Regions from separate parts of the Paenibacillus thiaminolyticus genome, predicted to be linked through region 3. Evidence: riboswitches for the same ligand, from Rfam matches in the RefSeq annotation. Region 3 holds a riboswitch; each other region holds the start of a gene.
The links. Region 3 has a riboswitch for cyclic di-GMP ahead of FLT43_RS16130 (MucBP domain-containing protein). Riboswitches for the same ligand answer to the same signal wherever they lie in the genome.
Positions count from the first base shown of each region.

Region 1: linked by a shared signal. The riboswitch ahead of FLT43_RS04160 (CAP domain-containing protein) and the one ahead of FLT43_RS16130 (MucBP domain-containing protein) in region 3 are both predicted to bind cyclic di-GMP.
Region 2: linked by a shared signal. The riboswitch ahead of FLT43_RS01945 (glycosyl hydrolase family 18 protein) and the one ahead of FLT43_RS16130 (MucBP domain-containing protein) in region 3 are both predicted to bind cyclic di-GMP.
Region 4: linked by a shared signal. The riboswitch ahead of FLT43_RS18900 (anti-repressor SinI family protein) and the one ahead of FLT43_RS16130 (MucBP domain-containing protein) in region 3 are both predicted to bind cyclic di-GMP.

Region 1 covers NZ_CP041405.1:927,554-930,688, reverse strand. Annotated here, with positions in the region: gene FLT43_RS30455 (SdrD B-like domain-containing protein) at 1-160, shown strand, start outside; gene FLT43_RS04160 (CAP domain-containing protein) at 208-1,290, opposite strand; cyclic di-GMP riboswitch class I at 1,417-1,506, opposite strand; gene FLT43_RS04155 (SLC13 family permease) at 1,625-3,135, opposite strand, start outside.
Region 2 covers NZ_CP041405.1:458,468-461,602, reverse strand. Annotated here, with positions in the region: gene fabG (3-oxoacyl-ACP reductase FabG) at 1-517, opposite strand, end outside; cyclic di-GMP riboswitch class I at 1,030-1,112, shown strand; gene FLT43_RS01945 (glycosyl hydrolase family 18 protein) at 1,215-3,135, shown strand, end outside.
Region 3 covers NZ_CP041405.1:3,643,292-3,646,426, reverse strand. Annotated here, with positions in the region: gene FLT43_RS16135 (LacI family DNA-binding transcriptional regulator) at 210-1,187, opposite strand; cyclic di-GMP riboswitch class I at 1,681-1,768, shown strand; gene FLT43_RS16130 (MucBP domain-containing protein) at 1,919-3,135, shown strand, end outside.
Region 4 covers NZ_CP041405.1:4,229,324-4,232,458, forward strand. Annotated here, with positions in the region: gene FLT43_RS18890 (lipopolysaccharide biosynthesis protein) at 1-240, shown strand, start outside; gene galE (UDP-glucose 4-epimerase GalE) at 240-1,268, shown strand; cyclic di-GMP riboswitch class II at 1,358-1,443, shown strand; gene FLT43_RS18900 (anti-repressor SinI family protein) at 1,461-1,631, shown strand; gene FLT43_RS18905 (helix-turn-helix domain-containing protein) at 1,754-2,089, opposite strand; gene FLT43_RS18910 (ABC transporter ATP-binding protein) at 2,157-3,135, opposite strand, start outside.

The DNA of each region.
Region 1 (3,135 bases), 2.7 Mb from region 3:
GAACCGGCCGGGAGACCGCAAGAAGCCTGAACATCCGGCTGGACCAAGTCTGCCGGCAACCGGAGAGAAATCGCCGTTTGCTTCTTGGATTGGCCTGTTGTTCTGCGCTGCCGCAGTTGTCATGTGGTTCTCGCGCAAAAGAATGAAGCATAACGAGTAGAGCTATGCTAGCCGCCGCCTGTGCAAGAGGCGGCGGCATTTTTGAATCTATCGGCTCGGCGTAAAAAAGTTTTGCGTATAATAGACTTGATAGGGTCCGCCGAAGGAGATTCCGACGCCAAGGCGCTCGAAATCGCTTAATATGTTGTTGCGGTGGCCGCTTGAATTCATCCAGTTCTCGTGGGCGAAGATGGCGCTTGTTTGTCCGGCCGCAATATTTTCTCCGGCCATCCTGTAAGCGATGCCGTCTTGCTTCATCCGATCGAACGGAGACTGGCCATCCGGATTGTCGTGCGAGAAGAAGGTGCGCTTCATCATGTCTGCGCTATGTTTGCGCGCCGTTACCGCAATCTCGTCGTTCCACTCGAGCGGTTTTTTTCCTTCACGTACACGGACCGCATTGGTCAAATCCAGCACTTCCCGCTCAAGGCTTTCCCGCAATCGTTCGCTTGGCTTTCCATAAAAGCCTTTGAACGATAACTCGATCTTCTGATCAACGAGCTGGATCGAGGTGACCGTATTTTTTCGGCTCAGATCGTAAAATAGAGTAGCATATACCCCGCCGACTTGATGCAGGCTGTATTCTCCGCCGTTGTCCTTGAACTTATAGATCGTATTTCCTTTCTTGAGACTGGCAAGCGGGGAGCCGTAAGCGGCTTCGACTTCTTGTCTGGCCGACCCGAAGCCGATTCCACCGGCGCCAGTCCAATCCTGGGCGTTCGTATACAGGGCAACCACTTTGCCGTGCTGTACGCCGACCTGGATATAACGTTCATAATTCTGATTGTATATGTACCATTCGAAATTGTATTCGCTTAAATCTTTGCGGGCGGGTTCTCCAAGAATTCCGATCAATTCCGATTCGCTCATCCCGATTGAGATGCCTTGAAGCTTGAATTCTGTGCCGCTAATCGTGCTGCTAGCTCCCGCGGCTACTGGAGGGGTGCGCAGCGCCCCGTCCGCTGCCGGAATGCTGTCCGCTGCCGCGTAGGTGAATGCAGGCGTCAGGAACAGACCGATAGCTATTGCTGCGCAGAGGAGTGCCGATGCATGCCGTCTCGCTGTTCTTTTAGGTTGGCTATTCACGGTTGAGTTATCGTTGTGTTCGGTCGTATATTGATGTGTACCCATAGCTATCTCCCCATTCCATAACGAAATTAAACTACGCTAGAATGAGATGATAAACGGGGGCGCTCTTGCAATTAAAAAAGCGCCACCCTAAAGGCGGCGCCAAAAAGACGCAACAACTGTCGCAATTAGGGCAACCCGGCTATCATCGCATGCGTGCATGCATTAGACCCGTGGCTTTGCGTCCCCTGCTTTCGCTAGGGTTTGCCATTATCCATTTTTAGCGTATCTATTCTATGGTTCATTCTATCATCTTTGAGATGGAACGTACATACAATATATCCCATTTTGTTGATAGAAATACGAGATTGTCGAATGAGAGATCGTTTGCTAGCTTTCAAAACGGAAAAAAGAGCGGCAGCAGCGCTACCATGGCAATGCCAAGCAGCAACTGAAGCGGCAATCCCACCCGGATATAGTCCATGAAGGAATATTTGCCGGCCGACATGACCAACGCGTTGGGCGGGGTCGAGAACGGGACGGCGAAGCACATGCTGGCGGCAATCGCGACGGCGAACAGATACGGATGCGGATTGACGCCCAACTGCATCGCAGCGGTCATCGCGATCGGCGCGACCAGGACAGCGCATGCGGTATTGCTGATGAAGAGCGTCAGGATCGACGTCGTAAAATAGATGCCGGCGAGCAAGGCGAACGGCCCGATATTCCCGAGGGTCAGCACGAGCTTCTGCGAGAGCAGGGCTGCCGCGCCTGTCTTCTCGATCGCGATGGACATCGGAATCATGCCGCCAATCAGGACGATGCTCTCCCAGTTAATCGTCTTGTAGGCGGATTCCATTCCGCGAAGACATCCCGTGGCTACCATCAGGACGGCTGCGATCATGACGGAGATGACGGCCGGGAATATCTCCAGAATGAGCAGCGCGATCATGAAGAGCATGATGCCGGCCGCGAGCGGCGCTTTATGGTTCATAGGCATCGCAGCTGCCGTCTCCAGCGGCTGGCCGACGACGACCACATCCGACTCCTCCCTTGACAGCCGAGCGATGCTTTTCCATGTCCCCTGAACGAGCAGGGCATCGCCGAACCGGATTTTCTCGTCCTTGAGCTGATGCAGCAAATACTCTCCTTTGCGCTGAATCGCCAATATATTGAGCTGGTATTTCTCGCGGAATCCCGACTGCTTCACCTGCAGATTAAGCAGCGGGGAATTGGGCGGCAGCAGCACCTCGGCGATGCCGATCTGATCCGAAGCGTACCGCTCGGTATTCGGTTCGGCAGCTTGCTCGATCTCGGCGGCCCGATGGTCAAGCAGATGAAGCCCGCACGCCTCGGCGAATGCTTGCACGCGGTGGAACGGTCCATATACATACAGAATATCTTTGTCATGGATGACGGTCGCCGGACCGGCAATCTCTTGATTGATCGTCTTGAAGAACGGGTTCTTGTTCGATGTCCGGCGGCGAATCTCGATAATATGAACCTGATATTGGTTCGGAATATCCAGCTCCTGCAGCGATCGGGATACAATCGTCGCTTCGTCGCCGGCCTGCACGCGGTACAGGTTCTGGGACAACTGGTACTGCCGGGCAAGCTCGTGCAGCGATCGCGCGTTCCGCTTGCCGCGCCCTTCGCCTTGTTCCTTCGGAAGCAGCCTGCTCAGAAGCAGCAGAAGACCGGTGCCGATCAGGAGGCAGACGATCCCGATCGGGGTGAAGGAGAAGAAGGACAGCTCATCGAACCCCGCCTGGGCGAGCGTCTCGCTGATGACCAGGTTGGGCGGCGTCCCGATTAGAGTCAGCATGCCGCCCATGCTGCTGGCGAACGCGATCGGCATCAACAGGCGTCCCGGGCTGATATTGGCACTGGCGGCCATGCTGACGACGA
Region 2 (3,135 bases), 3.2 Mb from region 3:
GCGCCGCACTGCGCATGAATCCAAGCTGAGCGGCTTTGCTTGCGCCGTAGTGCGACCATCCGGCATAGCCGGTGGCCGGCCCCGTAATCGAGGAGGTAACAATGATCCGGCCGTATTCCGCTTTCTTCAGAAAGGGCAGGCAGGCTTGAAGGGAAAACAGCGTCCCGCGTGCATTCGTGTTCATCACCTGATCCCAATGCTCGCCGGTCATCTCCTCGATCGTCGCATTCGGAAAAATACCGGCGTTGGCGCACAGAACGTCGATCCCCCCGAAAGTAGCGGCCGCCTCGCTTGCAACGCACTTCATCGACTCCAAATCGGCGACATTTCCTTGGAAGGCATGAGCAATACCTCCGTTATCCCGGATTTCCGCCGCGGTTTCCTCCGCTTTCGTCAAGCTGCGTGCGACGACCGCGACTTTCGCCCCTTGTGCGGCGAAGGTTCTCGCAATTCCTTTGCCGATTCCTTTGCTGGCTCCGGTCACGACGACCGTCTTATCCTTCAGTGGCGTCAGCATGTAGCAACACTCCTATCCTATGTAATATGAGTTACAATTTCCCATTGCTTGGATTCCTTATCATCGTACTACAATTCCAAATGTGGAGGCAACTTGCTGAACCTCTCCCATAAGGATAGTTATATTCGGTTATCATTTTGCGAACTCCGGCTAGTTCATCCAATCCAAGATATATCTCCCCTCCTCCCTAAGACCTATTGGCCCAAACCTTGCCGGACATCTTAAAAATGTAAAAATGCAGAACAAGGAATGCCAAGGGAATGGCGCAGTTACTAGGAAGATGCACAGCATGAAACCATATGAAATCAAAATACGGTCCCTTATCGCATCCGCATTATTAACCTTATATGTTGCAAGTGAATAATAGAATCGACCTATGTTCATATATTCACATATGAGCTGCAAGACCCATTAAATAAACGAGAAAATACTGTATATTAAACGGTGCATACATGCATCGTTATACAATACATCGCCGCCATTAAAAGTAAAAGCGTATGCATTTATGTCCAGGTATTACTAGGCAAAGCTAGGGAAATCTAGTGACGCAAAGCTAAAGGGGCTAAGGAAAATTCTATGCCAGCCAGTTGCCGATTAATAGCATCCAAGCCCTATTAGTCGTATGCGTTATAAATGTAAGCGTTACCCTGCCCTAGCTGCCTATTAATATAATCTATTGATAGGAAGTGAATAACGGATGAAGACTAGGAGAAAGCAGAGTGCCCGAAGATTGTTCGCCATGACGGTAATGACCATCATGATGTTCGTGTCTTCATTGGCGCCAGCTTATGCAGGAACGACTGTTCCTGCAGCACAGGAACCTGTGGTCAAGAACTCGACACAGGAAATCCGGAATGTCATGTACTATGGCGATTGGTCGATTTGGGGAGGACAAGGGAACTTTTATCCCAAGGATATTCCCGCCGATCAATTAACCCACTTGAACTATGCGTTCCTCGATTTTGACGCTCAAGGCAACCTCGTCTTTACGGACAAGGATGCGGCTGTGGGCGCGCCTGTCGGCCAGGATGGCGTACAATGGGATATGGCCAATTCAGGCAGCCTTATCGCCCTGCAGCAATTGCGCGCAGAAAACCCGAACCTGAAAATCGGCATCTCTCTTGGCGGATGGTCCAAATCAGGCGACTTCTCCGTTGTAGCGGCCGATGCTTCGAAGCGGGCGAATCTGGTGGAGAATGTCATGAAATTCATCAAGTACACGAACATGGACTTCGTTGATGTGGATTGGGAGTTCCCGGCTGAAGTTCGCCAGCCTGATCTGGTCGATAATAAAAACGATGAAGGCACGAAATACGCCACGCCGGAGGATAAAAATAATTATATCGTGCTCCTGCAAGACTTGAAAAACGCATTGAATAAACAAGGAGCCGAGCTTGGTAAAGCGTATGAACTGTCTGTTGCGCTCCCAGCGCCGAAGGCTAAGATTGATATCGGCATTGATGTGCCAAGACTGTTCAACATTGTAGACTTTGCCAACATCATGACTTATGACATGCGCGGCGCATGGGATGAGGTAAGCGGCCATCATACCGGCTTGTATCCGAATCCAAATGACCCGCTCACCGGCAACAACCTATCTGTTGACGAGAGCGTGAACTATTTGATTCAGCAAGGTGCCGAACCGAGCAAGATTGTTATCGGGGCGGCCTACTATACTCGCGGCTGGGATAAGGTGTCTCAAGGATCCGATCCGAATCATCCGGGACTATTCGGTGACGCCGCACTATCTGCCAAGGATGCGGATCAGACTCCATCCCGCGGCGCGGTTGGTGAATCCCCTCTCGTCCTGGGGGACGGCGGCCGCCGAACAGGGACTTGGTCTTATCGCAATCTCGACAAGTTGAAGGCCGCATACCCGAATCTCAAAGAATACTGGGATGATGCAGCTAAAGCTCCATATCTATATGATAATACAACTGGCGTATTCTACACGTATGACAATGAAAGATCGATTCAAGAGAAAACGAAATATGTGCTTGAGCGCGGCCTAGGCGGCGTCATTGCTTGGATGGCTTCCAATGATGCCCCTACTACGGACCCGGCCAAGCGCGACAAATTAACAAAGGTAACGAAAGAAGGCCTCTTCGGAAGCCAGCCGTTGAAAACACATGAGATCCAATATACCAAGCTGGACGTGACGGTTGCTATGAAACCGTATACAGAGCCTTGGGGCAACAATAAAGGGTATGAAATTACCCTCGTCAATAACGAGTCTTTGACCGAATCGAATCAAGTATTGAGAGCCGTGGAAAGAGGAGCAAAAACAGTTAAGCTGCCGAAGCTTTACATCCAAGCCGATGGATCGTTCACTTCCGGCGATTATTTGGCGGGAACCGTAACCAATGAGAACGGGTATACAGTCGTCGATTTGAAATCGGTTTATGACGCCAAGACGATTGAGCCTGGCAGATCCTATACGTTCAAACTTAAGGGAGATGCCGAGATTACAAGCATGGAGCTTGTTCAGCGGGTCTCGAATAACAGCCCGGAGATGAACAGACAACTCATTCTGGGTGATGAAGCTCCAAGCAACAATCAACCGCCTGTATTGCATGGCGTAACGGACCTGACGCTTCAAGTCGGCGACAACTTTGATA
Region 3 (3,135 bases):
CCTTTTGAATGTAGTGGGTTGAAAGCGACTTGTGAAAACAAATCCATTGCATGTGTAACCGGTTACACATCCGACAAAGAACTTCTTCATCCCAAGCTGTCGGATGGGTATGAAGAAAAATCAGACTGGAGCGAGCGTACGCTGTTTTTCTAAAGAATAGCATTCCCTGAAAATGAAGTTCTATGAAAGCCGAGCTGAGGCCGGGCCGATTATCGCGTCGTCCCTCGCCGAACCAGCTCTACGGGAAGATTGTAATGCATCGTATCCAGCGGCTTTCTCTCGATCATTTTAATCAACATTCGAGCAGCTAGCAGTCCCATTTCATAGATCGATTGCGCGACGGTCGTCAGTTCCGGGTAGACCATCTCGCCTAGCGAGATGCCATCGAAGCCGACAATCTGCATCTGGTCGGGAACGGGGATGCCCCGTTTCTGAACGGCCCGCAGCGCTCCCATCGCCATAATATCGTTGCCGGCGAAGATTCCGTCGATATCGGGGTGGCGGTCCAGCAAGCGATTGACTGTGTCGGTCGCTTGGTTCAGATTGAAGTTGCCCTCGACGATGAGATCGGGAGAGAACCATGCAGCCTCCTGCACCACATCCAAATATCCTTGGCAGCGCTCGTCCGCAATCGATAGCTGCTGTGGGCCCCGAATATGGGCGATTTTGCTGCAGCCCCGATCGAGGAGATATTGCACGCCCAGCCGTGCGCCCTCGCGGTTGTCGGAGGCGACCGTCGGTATGGTGTCCGAAATCGTCCGGTCCAACGTAACCACCGGGACATCCAGCTGTTGGACTTCTTCCGCCGATAGCGTATTGGATGCAAGAATGAAGCCGTCGATGTATTTCTGCTTCAACGCATGAATATATTGCTTCTCATTGGCAGGGGTGTCGTCGGAGTTGCACAGAATGGTCGCGTATCCGTATAGCTGGGTCACCTTCTCCACGGCTCGGGCAAGTTCATTGAAGAACGGGTTCGTGATGTCCGGGACAATAAGCGCCAGCATTTTCGCCGATTTTTTGGTCAAGCTCCTGGCGACGTCATTCGGAATATAGTCCAGTTCCCGAATCGCGTTCATCACTTTCTTCTCAGTGTCCTCGTGGACATACCCTTTTTGATTAAGGACCCGGGAGACGGTTGCGACCGATACGCCCGCCAATCTCGACACATCTTTGATCGTGGCCATGACGGAGTATCCTTCCTTTCCATGTGTAACCGGTTACACATCCGTTACATCATTTATCATATGTCCTGTTTGTCCGTTTGTCAACGATCCAAGATCTGCAAATTACCTGTTCAGTTGTCGTCTCCTCTTTACGGAGCAGAACAAACCTGCCTTTATAGTATGACCCGATTCGGCATGAATCGATGGCATGCGAGTTGGGGTTTCATTTCCTTCTCCATCCTTCTTCATCCATTTATATGAGGGAGCGTCGAATTGTGAAATATTAGGTCGAAGTGCCTATAATAATGAAAATAGTGTGCAATAAATTTTCAAAGAAATGAATATTTTATATCATTTTAAGGTCGAAAGAAATCCCCCAATCAGGGGATATTTCGGGTTTTTTTCTGCCTTTGGAAGTGCATCGAACAATTTTCAAAAAAGTGATTGACAAATAGGAGGCTGTCCCATATATTGAGCATGAATAGTGCTTTAGCTGGATATGATTGGATACGCCAATTACATAGGGCACACTAATCGAAAGATTAGGCCGCAAAGCTTAGGAATCTAAAGGTCGTCAGGCCCATGATCGTCCGGCTGCATTTAACAATCGTTAAATTGCAGCCGGATTTTTTTATTTTTCATAGGGCGGTTCTCCGCGGTATTTTTGGCCCGCAGAACGATATAAATAAGACGTGAGGAGGCAATTTTTACTCTGCAAAGGAGGACTCAGATGAAAAAATGAGGAGGAAACTATGAAACGCCGATTCAGACTAGTAGTTACATGGTTGTGTATGTTGAGTGTCGCATTTGGGACGATTCCGGGCACGATCGGCGCCCAGGCGGCGAGTTCCGGGGAGCTTGAGTGGCCGAATCCGGGAGCGGTGAAGCTCACGAAGGAAGCCAACCCGGTCGAAGGCAAGCTGGATGAATGGGATATTACACTGACCGTCGAAGGCAAGAACCTGAAATCGGGCTCCTCCGATGTCGTGCTCGTGATCGACAAGTCGGGAAGCATGACCCAAAAACCGAACCAGAATCGATTGCCAAAGGCGAAGGATGCAGCCAAGAAATTCGTTGACAATCTGTTGATTGAAGACTCGGACACGAGAATTGCAGTAGTGACCTTCAATAAGACTTCTGATCAGGTATCTGACTTCAAAGGCCTTGACCAGAAGACGGAATTGAAACGTGCCATTGATAATATACAGGCGACCGGGGGAACGAATATTCAGGCAGGACTCCACGAAGCTCAGGAACTTTTAAAGACAAGCCAGGCCAACAACAAAGTGATCGTTCTGCTGAGTGACGGGGAGCCGACGTATAGTTACAAGGCGTCTACTGCAGTAAAAGGTTCATGGGGAAATAATAGCCATCAGTTTATTCTTTCTGATTTTAACTACAAAAACATTATCGGGTCGGGCTCCAGTTTTAGCCTAGGATCTAGCTGGTATGGTTTGGGCAAGGAAACTTGTGGTTGGTGGAGCTGCAGCTATGAGTTTGAAATTAAAGACAATGGCATCGGCACGATTTCCGAAGCCAAGCTGGCCCATGATGCCGGAATCGGCATTTATTCTATCGGGTTGGATGTGGGGAGCAATAGCAATGCAACCAATACGCTGAAGGATGTAGGGAACAAAGGTTATTATTCGGGCAGCAGCGACAGTCTGGAGCGAATCTTCTCCGAGCTGGCCAGCAAAATTGCCTTTGCCGCTGAAAATGCGGTAGTCACTGACCCGATGGGGGACATGTTCGATCTGAAGTTGAAGGGGAGCTCCTTCGGCCCGGACGACTATAAGGTCTCTCAAGGGGAGGTCACCTGGAACCCGCAAACCGAGACGTTCAACTGGGACATCGGCAATGTCACGGAAGGCAATCCAGCGACTCTTACTTACCGGGTCAAAATGGATCACTCCAAAAATCCGGATCCGAAACAATTGTACCCGACTAACAAGACAACGACGATGAATTA
Region 4 (3,135 bases), 590 kb from region 3:
TTAGTTCTTCTGGCGGCATCCTTATGCGGCTGGCTTGCAGGATTACTCACGCTGCCGCTGTTATGGGATATCGCCGTCAGGGTCCTGCTGTGCCTGTCCGTAACGAACCTGATCTTCTATGTGTGCTTTCGCAAATCGAGCGAGTTTATCTACTTAACGAACATAGCCAAGGCGAATATGGGAAAGCTGCCGATCCTTACTAAATTCAATCCGGTCATACGGAGAGAGGAGACAAGGTAATGGCCATTTTGATCACGGGTGGCGCCGGTTATATCGGAAGCCATACTTGCGTAGAAATGCTGGAGGCGGGATATGATATCGTCGTTCTTGATAATTTCTCCAACAGCCATCCGGAAGCGATTCGTCGGATTTCGGATATTACGGGCAAAGGATTTGCTTTTTATGAAGCGGATCTTCTCGACGAGCAACGCTTGAATCGGATATTCGAGGGACATCGCATCGATGCCGTGATCCATTTTGCCGGCCTGAAAGCGGTTGGGGAGTCGGTTCAGGTGCCGCTTGAATACTACCATACGAATCTTACCAGCACGCTGGTTCTGTGCAGGGCGATGGCCAAGCATGGCGTGTACAGCCTGGTATTCAGCTCATCCGCCTCGGTGTATGGGGTACCGGAATGTGTTCCCATTTCGGAGGAAGCCAGCCTTGGGGCGGTGAGTCCCTATGGAAGAACCAAACAAATGATTGAGCAAGTACTGCAGGATCTGGCTTCTTCTGACCCGAGATGGGGAATTTCCATTCTCAGATATTTCAATCCCGTCGGTGCACATAAAAGCGGAAAGATCGGAGAGAGCCCTAATGGGACGCCTAACAATTTAATGCCGTTTATTACGCAAGTAGCTGTGGGGAGATTGCCGTCGCTTAAAGTATACGGCTCCGATTACCCTACAAAAGACGGTACGGGAATCCGAGATTATATTCATGTCGTGGATTTGGCGCAAGGCCATCTGAAAGCATTGGAGCATTTGGATCATATAAATGGGGTCGAATTTTACAATCTGGGTACAGGCCGGGGGTTTACGGTGCTGGAGATGATCCATTCCTTCGAGAAGGTGTCGGGGATTCAGATTCCCTATGAAATCGTGGGGCGAAGACCAGGGGATATCGGGATATGCTATGCTGATCCGACAAAGTCCCATATAAGCCTGGGGTGGTTCCCGAAATACGGCATTACCGACATGTGTGAAGATAGCTGGAATTGGCAGGTTCATAATCCGCAAGGTTATTGCGAGAGGATCACGGCCGGGTAATCATCGAATTCGACAAAACTAGTGCTCCAGAGACGACATACTATGACACCATGGAACGTCAAATGTCGTGTATAATACTACTTAATAAGTATATATTAGGAAACGATGAAATGCGCCTTTTTTGTCTGGGCACTTTAGGCGTGTGGAGTTAGTGGTGCAACCGGCCGAGTAAATTCGGGAGGCAATGCAATCATGGTTGAAGCGGTTACAGGTAACAATGAACAATTGGACAAGGATTGGGTAGCTATTATTTTAACTGCACGACAAATGGGCCTTTCCATTGCGGACATTCGTAAACTTCTTCGCGATTTTCAGGCACAGTCTGATCCTGAATGGCCGCTCCATGTCAATTCAGAAGCATAACTCACGATTGTTGACATTATCGAAAAGAAATCTCCTTCGTTGAGGCATGTTTACAGATAACGCGCGGTGAACTCAACAATCGGAGATTTCTTTATTTTGGGCTGCGTCAACGCTAGGGAGCATCATGACTCTTCGCGTGTTAGCTTCCACTTATTATATTCCAGAAATTCTTTGAATTGCTCTTTACTTACGCCAGAAGCCATCGCTTCTTTTACGAGATTAGTCCATTCTTCGTCCAACACCTCAGCTTCATTCGAAGCTTCCTTGTCTTGCAGCAGCTCCTCAACTGAGACCCCGAGAATAACACTAATCTTCTCCAGAAATTGAATGGAAGGATTCTGCTGAATTCCTCTTTCAATTGAGCTTAAATAGGATTTTGCGACACCTGCTCTTTCGGAGAGTTCTGACAGTGAGTAATTTTTCTTCCTTCGAAGGATTTGAATCCGTTCTCCGATCATGATTTAACCTCCGTGTATACATCTGCTTGTCCCTATTATATCCGATTTCCCCCACCTCCGAAAGCGGCTACAGCGTATAGACGTTAACAGGCTGCGCCTCCTGATTTTGTAAAAGATTTGCAAATATGCTCTTTTTTTCTGAGGATAATGACAAAAAGGTTCCCTGTTCAGCCAATTTCCCGTCATGTATGACTAAAATTTGTTCCGCGTTTTGGATGGTGGACAGCCTATGGGCAACCACAATGACCGTAATGCGATCCTTCAACCGATGTAAAGCGGTCAGAATCTTTTTTTCATTCTCCGTATCCAGTGCGCTTGTCGCCTCATCCAGAACAAGGATAGAAGGCTGCCGGATGATGGCTCTTGCCAGGACCAGGCGCTGCCGTTCTCCTCCTGACAAACGAATGCCTCGATCTCCAATGAGCGTCTCCAATTGGTGAGGAAGCTTGCGTACAAATTCAGCTGCCGAGGAAAAATCGAGGGCTTCCCACAGTTCGTTCTCCGTGGCACTCGGTTTCACCATCAACAGGTTTTCTCTTATGGTCGCATTATAAAGAAACGGATCCTGCGCCACATACCCGATGGAGCGTCTGTACGCGAGCAGGTTGTCATTCGTGATCGCTATGCCATCCACGAGGATTTGACCGGATTCAGGCTGCATCAGGCCCATAAGGATATCGATAAACGTGCTCTTGCCGGCCCCTGATTTGCCAACGATAGCGGTCATCCCTTGGGCTGGAATATGAACGCTGATATTTTGCAAAGCATACACAGGCAGTTGCGGCTGATAGCGAAACGAAAGATTTCTGACTTCGATTCCTTGCATAACGAACCAATGGCCAGGTCCCGGAGCGGGCGATTCGGTAAGCGTAATCGCCTGATCTGCGGCCAATTTGCAGTCACGCTGCAATTGCTGAAGAGCCTTGAAGGCCGGGATGGTCGAGGCTAATTGTTCCAGCTTGGACTGGAGGCTGGTAAATCTCGGCCACAACCTGGCAAAGAGCAGGATAACGATCAATAAAGACGGCCCCTCACTCGGAAAAAAA